4 regions of the Arthrobacter sp. TMT4-20 genome follow, and region 2 is predicted to be linked to each of the others. Evidence: riboswitches for the same ligand, from Rfam matches in the RefSeq annotation. Region 2 holds a riboswitch; each other region holds the start of a gene.
What was found. Region 2 has a riboswitch for S-adenosylmethionine ahead of sfnG (dimethylsulfone monooxygenase SfnG). Riboswitches for the same ligand answer to the same signal wherever they lie in the genome.
Positions count from the first base shown of each region.

Region 1: linked by a shared signal. The riboswitch ahead of ACX80Z_RS01075 (aminotransferase class V-fold PLP-dependent enzyme) and the one ahead of sfnG (dimethylsulfone monooxygenase SfnG) in region 2 are both predicted to bind S-adenosylmethionine.
Region 3: linked by a shared signal. The riboswitch ahead of metX (homoserine O-acetyltransferase MetX) and the one ahead of sfnG (dimethylsulfone monooxygenase SfnG) in region 2 are both predicted to bind S-adenosylmethionine.
Region 4: linked by a shared signal. The riboswitch ahead of ACX80Z_RS12025 (MetQ/NlpA family ABC transporter substrate-binding protein) and the one ahead of sfnG (dimethylsulfone monooxygenase SfnG) in region 2 are both predicted to bind S-adenosylmethionine.

Region 1 covers NZ_JBTNDW010000001.1:231,576-235,781, forward strand. The annotation lists gene rsgA (ribosome small subunit-dependent GTPase A) at 1-937, shown strand, start outside; gene ACX80Z_RS01065 (cold-shock protein) at 1,040-1,243, shown strand; gene hisN (histidinol-phosphatase) at 1,523-2,332, shown strand; SAM riboswitch class IV at 2,386-2,499, shown strand; gene ACX80Z_RS01075 (aminotransferase class V-fold PLP-dependent enzyme) at 2,536-3,900, shown strand; gene ACX80Z_RS01080 (class I SAM-dependent methyltransferase) at 3,981-4,206, shown strand, end outside.
Region 2 covers NZ_JBTNDW010000013.1:33,559-37,764, forward strand. The annotation lists gene ACX80Z_RS12885 (ABC transporter permease) at 1-480, shown strand, start outside; gene acs (acetate--CoA ligase) at 471-2,423, shown strand; SAM riboswitch class I at 2,510-2,614, shown strand; gene sfnG (dimethylsulfone monooxygenase SfnG) at 2,621-3,766, shown strand; gene ACX80Z_RS12900 (O-acetylhomoserine aminocarboxypropyltransferase/cysteine synthase family protein) at 3,766-4,206, shown strand, end outside.
Region 3 covers NZ_JBTNDW010000009.1:157,040-161,245, reverse strand. The annotation lists gene ACX80Z_RS10745 (CPBP family intramembrane glutamic endopeptidase) at 1-359, shown strand, start outside; gene ACX80Z_RS10740 (VOC family protein) at 401-1,042, opposite strand; gene ACX80Z_RS10735 (hypothetical protein) at 1,047-1,475, opposite strand; SAM riboswitch class IV at 1,593-1,728, shown strand; gene metX (homoserine O-acetyltransferase MetX) at 1,747-2,880, shown strand; gene ACX80Z_RS10725 (SGNH/GDSL hydrolase family protein) at 2,895-3,716, opposite strand; gene ACX80Z_RS10720 (alpha/beta hydrolase) at 3,832-4,206, shown strand, end outside.
Region 4 covers NZ_JBTNDW010000011.1:97,271-101,476, reverse strand. The annotation lists gene ACX80Z_RS12035 (methionine ABC transporter permease) at 1-419, opposite strand, end outside; gene ACX80Z_RS12030 (methionine ABC transporter ATP-binding protein) at 419-1,447, opposite strand; gene ACX80Z_RS12025 (MetQ/NlpA family ABC transporter substrate-binding protein) at 1,517-2,398, opposite strand; SAM riboswitch class IV at 2,626-2,742, opposite strand; gene ACX80Z_RS12020 (YybH family protein) at 2,861-3,286, shown strand; gene ACX80Z_RS12015 (putative bifunctional diguanylate cyclase/phosphodiesterase) at 3,280-4,206, opposite strand, start outside.

The sequences.
Region 1 (4,206 bases), on a different contig from region 2:
AGTCATCGCGGCCCGGGCCCGCGAACTCCGTCGAACTCCGGTGGTTGCCGGTGACCTGGTCGCCCTGGTGGGCGACCTTTCCGGCGGCCCGGACGCACTGGCACGGCTGGTCCGTGTTCAGGAGCGCCGGACTTTGCTGCGCCGGAGCGCCGACGACACCGATCCGGTGGAGCGCGCCGTCGTCGCCAATGCGGACCAGCTGGTGATCGTGGTGGCCGCGGCGAACCCTGAACCTCGCACCGGTTTCATCGACCGCGCTCTGGTGGCAGCCTACGACGCCGGCATCCAGCCCATCCTCTGCGTCACCAAGGCAGACCTGAAAGACCCCACCGAGTTGCTCGACAACTACCGACACCTCGATCTTCCGGTCATCATCAGCCGAACAGCCACCGCCGATGAAGGAGTGGAGAGCACCTCGGACGACGGCCTGTCCGCCCGGCTCCTCGGTGACGCCGTCAACCAGTTGCGGTCCCATCTCGATGGGAAAGTCAGCGTGCTGCTGGGACACTCGGGCGTGGGTAAATCCACTATGGTCAACGCGCTCACCGGATCCAACCGGGCAACCGGCGGAGTGAACGCGGTGACAGGCAGGGGAAGGCACACGTCGTCGTCGGCGGTTGCCTTGAAAGCCGGAGATTCCCTGCCGGGGACCTGGATTATCGACACCCCGGGTATCCGCTCGTTCGGTCTGGCCCATGTTGACCCGGATCGAATTCTTCAGGCCTTCCCCGACCTTGAACCAGGTACAGCTGAATGCGCCAGAGGATGCCGCCATGACCGGCTAGCGGTGAAGTGCGGCCTGGACCCGTGGGTGAGCGAGGGGCGGGCAGGCGTTTCGGGCCCAGTCCGGCTGGCCTCCCTACGGCGGCTGCTCGGCTCCAGCGTCCCCGAGCCCAAGGGAAATACGCAAGAAGCTAAAGAGCTCGGCGAACAGTAGACCTGATAGGCTTAAAGCAGTTGTGGTGTTAAGCACTAATTTTCGCCTCAACGAGAACCCCGAAGCACGGGGGGATTCTCACACACAAGGAATATGAAAAAAATGGCAACAGGTACAGTCAAATGGTTCAACGCTGAAAAGGGCTTTGGATTCATTGCTCCTGATGACGGCGGCGCGGATGTATTCGCCCACTTCTCAGCAATCAACTCCAGCGGATTCCGCGCCCTCGAAGAGAACCAGAAGGTCAACTTCGAGACCACGCAGGGCCCCAAGGGACCGCAGGCCGAGAACATCACCGTTATCTAATAACCCAGATACGTAGCCCGTCCCACTGGACGGCTCCCCACAGGACACCGAAGCGGCTCACCGCTGCCGGTGTCCTGTGGCGTTTAAGGTGCCTCCTGCCCACCGTATCCGGGCAATGGATGGGCAGCTACGGAACTCTCCACCGAACCTGGCCATACAGTGGGCAGGCGGGCAAACTCCGGAAATCCTGGACCTGGTGGTGGCCCGTTGGTGCAGGGCTGGTGCCACGGGGCCGGGCACATCCCGCACTATCGCGGGGTTAGGCGATAGGTTGAAGGTATGAACCACCGCCAAAGCTATAACGATGATCTGCGCCTTGCCCACGTCATGGCCGATTCTGTAGACGACCAGACCATGTCGCGATTCAAGGCCCAGGACCTGGTGGTGGAGACCAAGCCAGACCTGACCCCGGTAACCGATGCCGATAAGGCTGCCGAAGAGTCGATTCGTGGCCAGCTCTCCCGCGCCCGCCCCCGCGACGCGGTGCTCGGCGAAGAGTTCGGAAGCAGTGGTGCCGGCTCGCGTCGCTGGATCATCGATCCCATCGACGGCACCAAAAGTTTTGTGCGGGGCGTCCCGGTCTGGGCCACCCTGATTGCGCTGATTGACGAGGGGCAACCGGTGGTCGGGTTGGTCAGCGCTCCGGCTCTGGGCAAACGCTGGTGGGCCGCCACCGGGACCGGCGCCTACATGGGCAAGTCCCTCGCGGCGGCAAGCCGGCTCAAGGTATCCAACGTGTCCCGGCTCGAGGATGCCTCGATGTCTTATTCCAGCCTCTCGGGCTGGAAGGAACGCGGGAACCTGCCGGAATTCCTGACCCTGACCGACTCGGTGTGGCGCAGCAGGGCCTACGGCGACTTCTGGTCCTACTGTCTGGTTGCGGAGGGCGCAGTCGACATCGCCTGCGAACCCGAGTTGAACCTGTATGACATGGCGGCCCTGGTGCCGATCATCACCGAGGCCGGCGGGCGCTTCACCTCGCTGGAAGGCACCGACGGACCGTTTGGCGGGAATGCTTTGGCCACCAACAGCACCCTCCACAATGACGTGCTGCAGATCCTCAACCCTGATGTTGATGACTTGCTTTAAGAAGCCGTAATAAAAAGCCTGGGGCGCCTGCCGTGCCCTAGGCTTTTTCTATTGGTCACGAGTGTCAGCGCTAAACCCCGGTTTGCTGGCCGGCAACCCTCCTCTTCGCGGCGGGGTGCCCCGGGTGACGACCAGGCCGTCCCTGACTGGGCTGGCAAGCGCGGACACCCTGCTGCGGGGTCCACCACCGTTGGAGATCCAGCATGACTATTGCAACCATCGAGCCGTTCCACCATTCCACCTCAACCGTGAATCAGTTGGCGAAGGTGGTGGGAGATGACCTGTTGGTGCCGCTGCTTGGGGGTAGCGAGGTACGCTACGTCAATCTCGACTACGCCGCGTCCGCTCCGGCGCTGGTCGAGGTCCTCGACTTCGTCAATACGGTTATCCCCTTCTACGCCAGCGTCCACCGCGGCGCCGGCTACACCTCCCAGGTTTCCACCTCGCTGTACGAAAATGCCAGGACAACAGTCCGGCGTTTTGTGGGTGGACGCAGCGACGACTTAGTGATCTTTACCCGCAACACCACCGACTCGCTGAACCTGCTGGCCGGCTGCGTGCCCTCCACGGGGGAGGTGTTGTACCTGGATGTCGAACATCATGCCAACCTGTTGCCCTGGCAGCAGCTCCCCCACCGCAGCCTCACGGCCGGCGTGACGCTCGCCGACACCCTTGAGCGGGTCCGCGCCGAGCTATCCACGGGTGGGGTCAGTCTGCTGGCGGTCACCGGGGCATCCAATGTCACCGGCGAGCTTCTACCGATCAGCGAGTTGGCTGAATTGGCGCACGCCCACGGGGCGCGAATCGTGGTGGATGCCGCCCAGCTCGCACCCCATCGTCGGATCGACATCAGCCGCGATGGTATCGACTATGTGGCATTCTCGGGTCACAAGCTATACGCGCCGTTCGGTGCTGGCGTGCTCGTGGGCCGCCCGGACTGGCTGGACGCCGGCACCCCGTACCTGCCCGGCGGTGGAGCCGTGCGGAGGGTCAAAGCCGATTCAGTCTCCTGGGCCACCGGACCGGCCCGCCATGAGGGTGGCTCGCCCAACGTGGTGGGCGCCGCTGCCCTCGCGCATGCTGCCGAGGTGCTCGCGTCGCTGGACGAGGATGCCTGGCTGACCCATGAACATGCCCTCCGGTCTGCGTTGACTTCCGGACTCGAAACGCTACCGGGGGTTACAGTGCACCAGCTTTTCCCGGACAGTGCCGACCCCATCGGGGTGGTGAACTTTTCGGTGTCCGGTTACGACGCCGGACTTGTCGCCGCGTATTTGTCTGCCGAACACGGGGTGGGCCTCCGCGATGGCAAGTTCTGCGCTCATCCCCTACTCAAACGGCTCGGGCTGCCGTCGGGTTCGTTGCGGGCCAGCGTGGGTCTGGGATCCCAGCCCGCGGACGTCGAGCGGCTGTTGAGCGGCCTCCGGTCCCTCCTGGCCGATGGTCTCACCGCAGATTATGTAGTGGACGAGGAACGCTGGGTACCGGCCGCCGAGACACGAACCTTTCCGGTGTGGGCTCCCCACACGCCGGGGACGGCGGGCGCTGCGCCGTGCTCGAGGGACTAGCCTCAGCAACTGGTGCCAGGAGGCGATTGACCGGTGCGGGATAGGCTTGGATCCCACCCATCGACAACAGGAGCGCACAGATGCCCCGCGGCGGCCCACGTCTGCACGACACCCGGCGAGTCCACCTCGCTGGCGGCTACCTGGACGGCGGTGCGCAGTACGACCGGGTCCGGCCCGGGTATCCCACCGACATTGTTGACTGGCTGATTCCCACCGGCGCGTCCGCCGCAGCCGACGTCGGCGCGGGCACCGGAATCTTCACCGCAGAACTCGTGAGGTGTGGGCTGAAGGTGACCGCCGTCGACC
Region 2 (4,206 bases):
CTGCTCGCTCCCACCATCGGCGCCTTGCGTGCTGTCCCGTCCCTGGCCTGGGTGCCGCTGCTCATCCTGTGGATGAAGATCGGCGAGGATTCAAAGATCACGCTGATCCTCATTGGCGCCTTCTTCCCCGTCTTCACCACCGTGTACCTCGCGCTCCGGCACGTGGACCGGAACCTGGTGGAGGCCGGCCGGGCGTTCGGGTTGAAGGGCTTCAAACTGCTGACCACGGTGCAACTCCCGGCCGTGATTCCATCAGTGTTCTCCGGTCTCCGGTTGGGCCTCGCCCAGGCGTGGCTGTTCCTGGTCGCGGCTGAACTGATTGCCTCCTCGCTGGGGCTCGGATACCTGTTGAGTGATTCACAATACAACGGACGGGTGGACAGGATCTTCCTGGCGATCATCCTGTTGGCGATCATCGGCAAAACCACCGATGCCCTCCTGGGGATCGCCGAGAAGTGGGCGGTCCGGCGATGGGCGTGAGCCTTCAGGAGGCCGACCCCCTGACCGAGACGGACCGCCTGGCGTTCTGGGAACAGCAGGCGCGCCGGCTGGACTGGGCTGCCGAATGGTCCACGGCGCACAGCTTTCAGCCAGCCCGGCCGGTATCGGGTGGCGCCGACGGGCAGCTCACCGTCCCGGTGATCGAGTGGTTCGCGGGGGGCCGCCTCAACGTGGCCCACAACTGCGTGGATCGGCACGTGGATGCCGGGCTGGGCAGCAAGGTCGCCCTGCATTTCGAGGGTGAGCCCGGGGACCAGCGAACGGTCACCTACTCGGACCTGCAGGAGGAGGTGTCACGCGCCGCCAACGCCTTGCTGAACCTCGGGATCGGCAAGGGCGACCGCGTGGTGATCTACCTACCCGTGCTCGTCGAAACGATTGTGGTCACCCTGGCGTGCGCGCGAATCGGGGCGGTGCACTCACTGGTGTTCGGCGGATTCTCTGCTGAAGCCTTACGCTTCCGGGTTGAGGACACCGGCGCCAAACTGTTGGTCACAACTGACGGGCAGTACCGGCGCGGCGCAGCGGTGCCGGTCAAGACCAACGCCGATCAGGCCGTGTCCGGTTCCAACAGCATCGAACATGTTCTGGTGATCCGCCGCACCGGCAGCGACATCGAGTGGACCGAGGGCCGGGACGTCTGGTGGCATGACGCCGTCGGCGCCGCGTCCCCGCATCACGCTGCCGAGGCGTTCGACGCCGAGACTCCCCTGTTCATCATGTACACCTCCGGCACCACGGGTAAGCCGAAAGGCCTGGTGCACACCTCCGGTGGGTACCTGACCCAGGCGTCGTGGAGTTTCGCCTACCTGTTCAGCAACCCCGATCCGTCGCAGCGGGACCAGGACGTCCACTGGTGCACCGCCGACCTTGCCTGGGTGACCGCCCATACCTACGAGATCTACGGTCCGCTCTCCAACGGCGCCACCCAGGTGATCTTCGAGGGCACTCCCAACACCCCACATCCGGGGCGGCACTTCGAGATCATCCAGCGTTACAAGGTGACCAGCTATTACACGGCCCCCACCCTGATCCGGTCGCTGATGGGCTGGTTCCCGGACGGCGTGCCTGCCAGCTACGATCTGTCCTCGATCCGTCTCCTCGGCACCGTCGGTGAGGCCACCAACCCCGAGGCCTGGCGCTGGTTCAGGGAGCACCTCGGGGCTGGCACCGCACCGGTCGTCGACACCTGGTGGCAGTCAGAAACCGGCGCCACCATCCTCTCTCCCCGCCCCACTGACCCCTCGTTCAAGCCCGGTTCTGCCTCCCGCGCCCTCCCCGGCGTGAGCACCCGGATTGTCGACGACGCCGGAAACCCGGTACCCACCGGTGAGCAGGGCCTGATCGTCGTGGACCGCACCGGACCGGCGATGGCGCGCACCGTCTGGGGCGACCCGCAGCGCTACCTGGATTCCTACTGGCGAAAGTTCGCCGCCCAGGGCTGGTTCCTGGCCGGTGATGGGGCCAGGAACGACGACGACGGCGACACCTGGATCCTCGGCCGGGTCGACGATGTGCTCAACGTGTCAGGCCACCGGCTCTCGACCATCGAGATTGAATCGGCCCTGGTTGCTCACCCGTGGGTGGTCGAGGCCGGCGTCTGTCCGGTCTCCGATCCGCGGACCGGCCATGCGATTGCCGCCTTCGTGGTGCTGGCTGCGTCCCACGGGGCCGGCGCGCACGCGGCGGAGGAGGTGAGCCGGGTCTTGCGGGACCACGTCGCGGCGGTGATCGGGCCGATCGCCAAGCCGGCCGCCGTCGTCGTCGTCGCGGACGTCCCGAAGACCCGGTCCGGCAAGATCATGCGCCGGCTCCTGACGCAGCTGTTCGAGAACACAACGCTGGGTGACACCACTTCCCTGCAGAACGAGGCGTGCGTGCCCGGCATCGCTGCCGCACTGGCCGCAAGGGCGTCACCGTGACCCCGCCAGCAAACCCCACCGGAGGGACAACCCGCAACGGAGAGCAACAATGTTGGTCGACCGTGAGAGGACTGTCACACTGGTGGGGACCATCCCGAGCGGTTGAGAGATCTGGCTCATTGACACCGCAGCAACCCTGGCCACTGCCCACGGCAGTGACATTAGGGTGCTAATGCCAGGCACGATGGAGGACCACTATGGCTATTGACCTTTCCCAACCCCTGAAGTTCGCGTACTGGGTGCCCAATGTGAGCGGCGGCCTGGTGGTCTCCACCATTGAGCAGCGCACCAGCTGGGACTTCGAGTACAACAAGAAGCTGGCCCGCATCGCGGAGGACGCCGGCTTCGAGTACGCCCTCTCGCAAACCCGGTATGCGGCGTCGTACGGCGCCGACAAGCAGCATGAGGCGACGTCGTTCTCCCTGGCGCTGCTCGGTGCGACCGAAAAGCTGAAGGTGATCGCCGCCGTCCACCCCGGCATGTGGCAGCCCGGAGTCCTGGCGAAGTTCATCATCACCGCTGACCACATCTCTGGTGGTCGGGCGGCGGTGAACATTGTGTCCGGCTGGCTGAAGAGTGAGTTCACCGGGTTCGGGCTGCCGTGGCTGGAACACGACGAGCGCTACGTCCGCACCGAAGAGTTCATCAGGATCCTCCGCGGCCTCTGGACCGAGCAGAACTTCTCCCAGGCCGGCAAGTATTACAACATCACCGATTTCACCCTCAACCCGCCGCCCGTCGACGTGCCCGGGCGTCCACACCCTGAAATCTTCTTCGGCGGGAACTCGACGGCGGCGCAGGCCACTGCTGGCCGGGTGGCCGACTGGTACTTTTCCAACGGCAAGGACCTCGAGGGATTCAAGGAGAATATCGCCGGCGTGCAGGCCTCAGCGGCCGACGTCGGCCGCCACCCCCGGTTCGGGCTCAACGGTTTTGTGATTGCCCGCGATACCGAGAAGGAAGCCCGCGAGACGCTCCGCGAGATCGTGGCCAAGGCCCACAAACCGGCGGTGGAGGGGTTCCGGGGCGCCGTGCAGGAAGCCGGTGCCTCGACCAAGGACGGCAAGGGTATGTGGGCGGACTCGTCCTTCGAGGACCTGATCCAGTACAACGACGGCTTCAAGACCCAGCTGATCGGCACCCCCGAGCAGATCGCCGAGCGGATCGTCGAGTACAAGAAAATCGGCGTGAACCTGATGCTGACCTGCTACCTCCACTTCCAGGAGGAGGTCGAAGCCTTCGGCAAGGACATCCTCCCCATCGTCCGCGAACTCGAAGCGGACCTCGCCCGTAAAGAGGGCCTAGATTTCAATGTTGACAACCAGATTAAGGCAGGTGTCTGATGGCTGATCGCAGCTTCGGTTTCCGTACACGCGCTCTTCACGCGGGTGGCACCCCCGACTCGGCCCACGGCGCCCGAGCGGTACCCATCTACCAGACGACCTCGTTCGTGTTCAAGGACACGAACGACGCCGCCAACCTCTTCGCGCTCCAAAAGTACGGCAACATTTATTCGCGGATCGGCAACCCTACGGTCGCCGCGTTCGAGGAGCGGATCGCGTCCCTGGAGGGTGGCATCGGGGCGGTCGCGACGGCGTCGGGCATGAGCGCCGAATTCATCACGTTCGCGGCCCTCTGCCAGGCCGGGGATCATATTGTCGCCGCGTCGCAGCTCTACGGCGGCACGGTCACCCAACTCGATGTGACCCTGCGCCGGTTCGGCATTGACACCACCTTCGTCCCCGGCACGGATCCCGCTGACTATGCTGCGGCCATCCAGGAC
Region 3 (4,206 bases), on a different contig from region 2:
CAATCGAGCCCGCTGCGCTCGACGCCTACTGGTGGACCGTGCCCGTCCTGATTCTCTCGGCGCTGCGCCACGCAGTGGTCGAAGAGGTCATTGTGGTGGGATACCTGTTTCACCGGCTGAAGCAGCTGGGCTGGTCAATGCCGGCCATCATCATCACCAGTGCCCTGCTCCGGGGCAGCTACCACCTGTATCAGGGCTTCGGGCCGTTTATCGGCAATGTCCTGATGGGTCTGATCTTTGGATATGCCTACACCCGGACCAAACGGGTGATGCCCCTGGTCATCGCCCACGCCCTGCTCGATATCGCCGGGTTTGTAGGCTTCGCCCTCTTTGGATCGGCGATTGGTATCGGCGACTAGTCACGTGGCGACTTGCCGGCCGGTCACACGAAAGGGTGCAGTTAAATTTCCACCAGGCCGTTGGCAGTCTGGAAGGTCACGGACATGATGCCGGGAGTGCCATTGGGTGCCACCCACTGCACAACAACCTCATCGAGCGGCTCGGTCGCCGGCGTGCCCAGCCATTCAGCAATCCGGTCGGGGGACCCTGCAATGGTCAGCGAATCGAGGCGCACTGTAGCGGGTCGGGCCTGTGAGGGGTGCAGGGCCTCAGTACCGTCATCCCACCGCAACATATAGGGGACCTGGGGATCAGCGATCAGCCCCTTGATGCCAATCTGCTGCCAGGTGAGCTCCTGACCGTCAGGAAATTTGCGGTTGCCCGGGACGGCGCTACGACCGAGGCGTTCCTCGAAGGGGGCCAGATCATCCACAGCAACACACCAACCCATCCAGCCGCCGCCAGCCTCGGACCGGGCGCGAACCGCCTGGCCGAAGGGAGCTTTGTCGGAAGCCGGGTGGTTCAGCACCTCAACAACTTCGAGATATTGACCGTTCAGCATCGGGAAAATCATGTTCCTGGTGCCGAAGCGGGGATGCACACCACCCTTCACCGGGTCGACGCCGAGGGCATCGGCGATCCTCCCCGCAGTTGCTACGAGGCCGTCGGGTTCACAAGCATATGAGACATGGTCCAAGCGCATGGCCCTAGTTTGGCACTTTGTGATCTGTGTCTCGACTTAGGGGACCCTTACCGACGAAAAGGCGTCTCACGCCACCCCGGGCAGCCATCAGAACGATGATCAGCGCCGTGACCTGGAAGAAGCCACCCAGGTACACCGCATCGCCGAAGAGGAACGCCACCAGCTGGAGCACCAGGAGTTTGCTTCCGGGAAGCACCAGCAGCAGGGCCCCACCATTGATCACCCGGGGGAGAACCCGCTCAGCCGTACGGACGCGGGTCAACAGGGCCTTCTTCACCCGCATCACCAATTCGAGCACCAGCTTCAGCAGCGCAGCGGTCAGCAACGCCAGGGTGAACGTCTCGGAAATCACCGCGGGAAACAGTTGAATGAACAGACCCAGGACGACGAGGTAGACAAAAACATCGACGAGATCGATTGGGCGGATCCGCATGGCGCAAGCTTATCGGGCTGCTGGGGGCAGATCAGGGTCTTTTTTGCCACGGACGTTCAGATACACGGACGTTCACATATTTGCGTCGAAGCTGCGTTTTCGGGTTATCTAGGAACAGGTCACGAGTGCCAGCACGGAGCGGAACACCCCGCTCCACCAAGCCCCGGCTTGCTGGACGGCAACCCTCCTTCGCGGTGGGGTGCCCCGGGTGACGACCAGGCGGCGGACAGGGTGTCCGGCGCAAGCGCGGATTCCGAGGTGGGCGATACCAGTGACAACTATTCACACCGCACAACAGGACCGGGCCCAGGTGACACCTGACGGCGTCGTCCGCTCACTCGGTCTGGGCCCCTTCACCTGTGAAACCGGGGGGCACCTGCCCGAGATTACGCTCGCCTATGAAACCTGGGGCACCCTCAACGACGATGGGTCCAATGCCGTCCTGATTCAGCATGCACTGACCGGCAGCTCCCATGTTGCCCGCGGCGATTCGACCGAAGACGGTTGGTGGGACCAGCTGGTGGGCCCCGGCAAAACCATCGACACCACCAGGTATTTTGTCGTATCCATCAATATGCTCGGCGGCTGCTATGGCTCCACCGGACCTGCGTCAGCGGACCCCGACGGCGTCCCCTGGGGCTCCCGATTCCCCTACCTCACGGTCAGGGATTCGGTCCGGGCCGAGGCCCTCCTGGCTGATGCGCTCGGAATCGATCGGTGGCACTCGGTGATCGGGGGGTCGCTCGGCGGCGCGAGGGCCCTGGAGTGGGCTCTGGTGTACCCGGAGCGGGTCGAACGGTGCGCAGTCATCGCCTGCACTGCCGCAAGCTCGGCAGAGCAGATTGCCTTCGCCCAGGCGCAGCTGCAGGCTATCCGGTTGGACCCGGGATTCGCCGCGGGGGACTACTATCCGGGCACAGGCCCGGTCGCCGGGCTCGGGCTGGCCCGGCGCATCGCCCACATCACCTACCGGTCCGAGCCGGAGCTGGAGCACCGCTTCGGTCGGGCGGCACAGGGTGCAGAGACACCCTTCGGCTCGTCGGACCCGGCAGCCCGGGGCAGATTTCAGGTGGAAAGCTACCTTGACCATCAAGCCAGCAAGCTGGTGGAACGGTTCGACGCCAACAGCTATCTGGTGCTGACAGAAGCACTCATGGGGCATGATGCCGGCCGGGACCGCGGTCCCCTGCACCTGGCGTTGCGGGATGCCACCGCCGAGTTCTTCATCGCAGCGGTTGACTCGGACCGGTTGTATTTCCCCAGCCAGTCCCACACCCTGGCACAGGCCTTGCCGGGGGAGGTGCCCGTCCACACGATCGTCTCACCGATCGGCCACGACGCCTTCCTGACCGAGATCCACCAGCTCGATCAACGCCTGCGGGAAGCCTTCTACACCGATCACTAGTGAATGACCGGGGCTTAGCCGCCGACGCCGGGGGGCATCCCGGGGCCAAAGATCGGAGCGGCATCGGGCCTTTTCGCCAGCACCCCGTCGCCCGAGGACTGGCGGCGGAGCCGGCGCAGCACCCAGGGGACGAAGTACACCTTCGCCCACACCAGGTCCTCCGTCCGCGCGGCGCGCCAGCTCTGATGGGGCAGCGGCTGCGGTTCGAGCGGTGTCAGGGAATGGGGTACCGCGAGGGTTTCCAGCACCATCATGGCAATGGTGTGATGACCCAGCGGGGAAAAGTGCAACCGGTCTCCATCCCACATCTGCGGGTTCACCAGCTGCCGGAGCGCCCACATGTCTGCGATCAGGGCGTCATGCCGGGCGGCGATGATCCTCAGGTTCTCGTTGAAAATTGCCGTCTTGGACCTGAAGTTGCCCAGCACCGAATCTCTCGCGTCGGGGCCGGCGAACAGGACCACCGTCGCCTGATCCGCGCTGAGCGCCTCAACGGCACCGTCCAGCCGGGCCGCCAGCTGGTCCGGGTCGCCACCCGGCCGGATCAGGTCGTTGCCGCCGGCCGAGATGGTGATCAGGTCCGGTTTCAAGGCCAAAGCCGGTGCAACCTGCTGGTCCACGATCTGGTGCAGCAGCCGGCCACGAACGGCGAGGTTGGCATACGCGAAATCCTCCCGGCTCCTGCTGAGTTCTTCAGCGACCCGGTCGGCCCACCCCCTGTTGCCGCCCACGCTCTCGGGATTCGGGTCACCAATGCCCTCGGTGAATGAGTCACCGAGGGCAACATAGCGGGTCCACGGATGCGGGATACTGTTCGCCACGCTGCTCTCTGGCATGCTGTCGTGAGGATCGGCCGGGGTGTCGGGCGTCAGGTACAGGTTCCGGTTCATCCTTCTATCCTGTTACAGACCGATACTGAACGCGACCCTCCGCGCGTGAAAGACTAGGTCAATGACTCTTTCGGAATCACCCCACCTGCCAGCCGCCGATCACGCCACCGCGCCTGCCTGGGATCCCGTGGTCCTGTGGTCGCGCCCCGCGGCGGAACGCGAGGGTACCGCCCTGCTCGTCATGTTCCACGGACATCTTGCCAATGAGGAAGACCTCATGGGCTTAGTCGACCATCTGCCGCCCAACCTCACGGTCGCCTCCGTGCGGGCCCCCCACGCGATGGGGCCAGGGTTCACCTGGTTCCCCCTCACCCAGGACACCGGATACTCGGTGGATCTGGTGACTGACACCGTCGCCAAGGTAGCCGGCTGGCTCGACTCGGTGAAAGCCGGGCATACCAGCGTGTCCCTGCTCGGCTTCTCCATGGGAATGGCC
Region 4 (4,206 bases), on a different contig from region 2:
AGGATGGTCAGGATGATGCGGAGGCGCCCGGCCCCGACGGATCGCGCCGCCTCGATCACGCCCGGTTGGACAGTCAGGAGGTTCTGTTCAACGATGCGGCTGATCCCGAATGCGGCGGCCAGCGACAGGGTGAAGATGATGGCGCTGTTGCCGATCCCGGTTCCGGTGACCGCCCTGGCCAGGGGTTGTGCCGCGGCGAGGAAAATGATGAACGGGATGGGCCTGAAGATGTTCACGATGATATTCAGGGTGCTGAACACGGCGCTGTTGCCGAGGATACTGCCGGCTCGGGTGGTGTAAAGCCCGATGCCGAGCAGTAGTCCGCCGAGGCCGCCGAAGAACAGACTGAACCCGACAATGTAGAGGGTCTCGTAAGTGGCGACCCACAGCTCCGGGGTGAGGTCAATGAGGGAATCCATCAGCTGAGCTCCTTCACAGTGATGCGACCGGACAGCCCGGTCAGCGCAGCGTCGACCGCGCCGTCGGGCCCGGTGAGTGCGAGGGTGAGATGGCCGAATGCGCGGCCCCGAATGTCGTTGATGCCGCCGTAGATCAGTTCGAACTCGACGCCGGCGGCCGCCAACTCGAGGAAGACCGAGGCTTGCGAGGAGTCGCCGTCACGGAAGGAGAAGGTGACGATCCGGCCGGTGTGCCGCTCCTGGAGAACCGCGAGTTCGTCGGGTGAGGGGATCCCCCGGACCACGGTGGAAACGAACCGTTGGGATGAGGCCTCGCGCGGATTGGAGAAGACGTCGAACACATCACCCTGCTCCACGATCCGGCCGCTGTCCATCACCGCCACCTTCGTGGCGAGGGTCTGGATGACGTCCATTTCGTGGGTGATCACCACTATGGTGATGCCCAACTCCTCATTGACCCGCCGTAGCAGGCGCAGCACCTCATGGGTGGTCTCGGGGTCCAACGCCGACGTCGCCTCATCGGCGAGCAGGATTTTTGGCGAGGTGGCGAGTGCCCTGGCGATGCCGACGCGCTGTTTCTGGCCGCCGGACAGCTGTTCGGGGTAGTTGGAGGCCTTATCGGCCAGTCCCACAAAGTCGAGGAGTTCGGTGACGCGCGCCTGGATTTCGTCCCGGCTCTTCCCAGCGACGCGCAGGGGGTAGGCGACGTTGTTCCAGACTGTTTTGGCGTTGAACAGGTTGAACTGCTGGAAGATCATCCCGATGTCGAGACGTAGTTTGCGCAGTTGCCGGTCCGGGACGTTGGTGACCTGCTGGCCGTCGACAATGATGGTGCCGCTGCTGGCCTTTTCGAGAGCGTTGATCAGGCGGACCAGAGTGCTTTTCCCGGCCCCCGAGTAGCCGATGATCCCGTAGATCTCTCCAGCCTCGATGTCGAGGCTGACGTTGTCAATCGCGTGCACGGGAGCGTCGCCGCGGCGGCCCGGAGGGAAGCTTTTGGTAACTCCCTGCAGGGAAATGAGTGGCATGGTGTTCCTTGATAAACGGCCCTGCGGCCAGCCGGGATCGCCAGCTGGCCGCAGGGCAGGGAGGGCTGGTTAGCCTTGGGCGCGGGTGTCTTCCTCGACGGTGTCGAGGGTCGTCTGCAGCTCATCGGGGGTGACCTGAAGGAACTCGGCGGTCCCGCCCGAGGTCTCCTGGACGGCGTCCTGCACCTCCTGGTTTTCCTGGTAGATGCTGATCAGCTTCTGGTACGTCTCGTTGCCCTCTTCGCCGGCGCGGGCGGCGAACACGTTCACGTACGCGACGGCGGCAGGATCGGTCGGATCGTCCTGGGCAATGGCGTCCTCGAAGTTCAGGCCAGCGTCCTGGACAAAGTCGTTATTGATGATGGCGGCGGCGACGTCGGGCAGCGAGGTGGGGGTCAGCGACGCTTCGAGCGTGGTGACGGTGACCTTGGACGCGTCCTCATCAATGTCGTCGATCGTCGAGAAGGCGCTGCCGCCGTCGTCGAGCACCACAAGACCGGCGGACTGAAGGACCAGCAGCCCGCGGGCGAGGTTGCTCTCGTCGTTGGGGACAGCAACCGTCGATCCTTCGGGGATTTCCTCCACCGACCCGTACTGGGTTGAGTACAGGCCCAGCGGGTAGATGGCCGTGGAGCCGATCGGGGCCAGCTCCTCTCCGCTGGATACGTTGTAGCGGGCCAGGTACACCAGGTGCTGGAACTGGTTGAGGTCCAGTTCACTTTCGCTTAGCGCGGGGTTTGGCTGGGTGTATTCGGCGAAGTCGATGACCTCCAGCTCGATGCCTTCCTCGGCAGCGGCCTCGGTGAGCAGGCCCCATTCCGGGTCGCTGGCGCCGACGACGCCGAGCTTGATGCTTTCATTTCCGGAACCGGACTCGCCCGAGCCACCACATGCCACAGTGAGGGCGAGGAATGGGGCAACGGCGATAGTGAGAAGGGTGCGGGATTTCATGGGGGTTTTTCCTTTGAACGGGGTACGTCAGTGGGGTCCGGTCGGCCGATAACATTGGCCAGGCGTTACCACTGGACAGGCAGATAGGCAGATAGGCAGATAGGCAGGGGTGAAGTGCTGCGATAACTGCAGCGACATTCGGGGAGTTTCCTCGGGGTTACATGCTGGCTCGCTTCAAGATGGCGGGCGGTATCCACGACGACCCCTCGGCGGGGTCAATTCTGGATACGCCGTACTTGCCGTCCGGGGACTTGTTCCGGCGGCCGAATCTTCACCTGGAGCACCCCGCTACGGGAGAGGGTTGCTGGTCAACCGGCCAGGGCCGTTGGTTGACACTCTTGATTCTGGAGATCACGCTAAGGCAGAAAATTTGTTGGGTCAAAACCTGGCCGTTACCGGTCGTCATAAATGACTTGCGCGTACCCGTTCCGTTCATCGGTCGGGCATGCGAGGATCGCCTTCATGGATGAAGAGTCGATCACTCAGGTTCTCGAACAGTATGCTGCAGCCGTATTCGGGAAGGATGTTGATGCCCTGCTGACCCTGTATGACGACGATGTCCGGGTTTTCGACTTATGGGACGTGTGGAGCCACCAGGGTGCAGGCCCGTGGCGGGAATCAGTGGCCGGGTGGTTCGCTTCGGTGGGGGATGAGCGTGTCGGGGTGGACTTCGATGACGTTCAGACTCTGGTTACCGAGGACCTGGCAACCGTGCACGCCATCATCACCTACCGCGACATTGGGCCCGACGACGTCGAACAGGACTCCATGCAGAACCGCCTGACCTGGGTTCTGGGGCGCCGCGACGGTGACTGGAAAATTGTGCACGAGCACACGTCAGCTCCGGTCAACGGCGAGACTTTCAAGGTCAACCTGCAACGCTACTGACCAACCAGTTGGGGTTCTCCCAGGCGCATATTATCGGGTCGCGGAATGAACCACGGTTCGAGGTCCTCTGCCGACATGGGGCGGGTGTAGAAGTAGCCCTGCGCGAGGTCGCAGTCCAGCTCGGTCAGCGCGTGTAGCTGGGCTGGCATTTCAACGCCTTCGGCGACGGCGATCAGGTTCGTGGCGTGGGCGAGCTGGATGCAGGACGCGACAATCGCGTGGTCCTTGCTGTCGGTAGTGAGCCCGGCAATGAAGGAGCGGTCAATTTTCAGTTCGTCGATCGGAAAGCGCTTGAGATAGGTGAGGCTGGAATGGCCAGTACCAAAATCGTCGATTGCCAACCTGACGCCCAGGGCCTTGAGAATTTCGAGGGTCCGCAGCGCGGCAACTGGATCCGCGGTGAGCGCCGTTTCGGTGATTTCCAGGGTCAGGAGCCCCGGAGCAACACCATGGCGTTCAAGCGCTTCAGTGACCATTTCTTCGAGGCGGGGATCGCTGAGCTGGATGGCTGAGATATTGACTGACATTCGTACTGGGGGCCGTCCCGCCGCAGATCGGTGCCATGCGGCCTGTTGCGCGACGGCAGCGTTGATCACCCAGGCTCCGAGCGGCAGGATAAGCCCGGATTCTTCGGCGAAGTCGATGAAAGCTGACGGTGCCAGCAGGCCCTTATTGGGGTGATCCCAGCGCACCAGTGCCTCGAATCCGTTCATCTGGCCGCTGACGAGGTCAATCTGGGGCTGGAAGAAGAGGCATAGCTCTCCGTCCTCGATGGCACGGCGCAGTTCACCGCGGCGATTCAGCTGGCCGTCGTCGGGATCGCTGTGCATGCTGCACTCCACCTCGCAGCGGTTACGGCCCCGCTTCTTGGCCTGGTGCAGTGCCGCGGCAGCCCGACCCACCAGCCGGTCAGGGGTGTC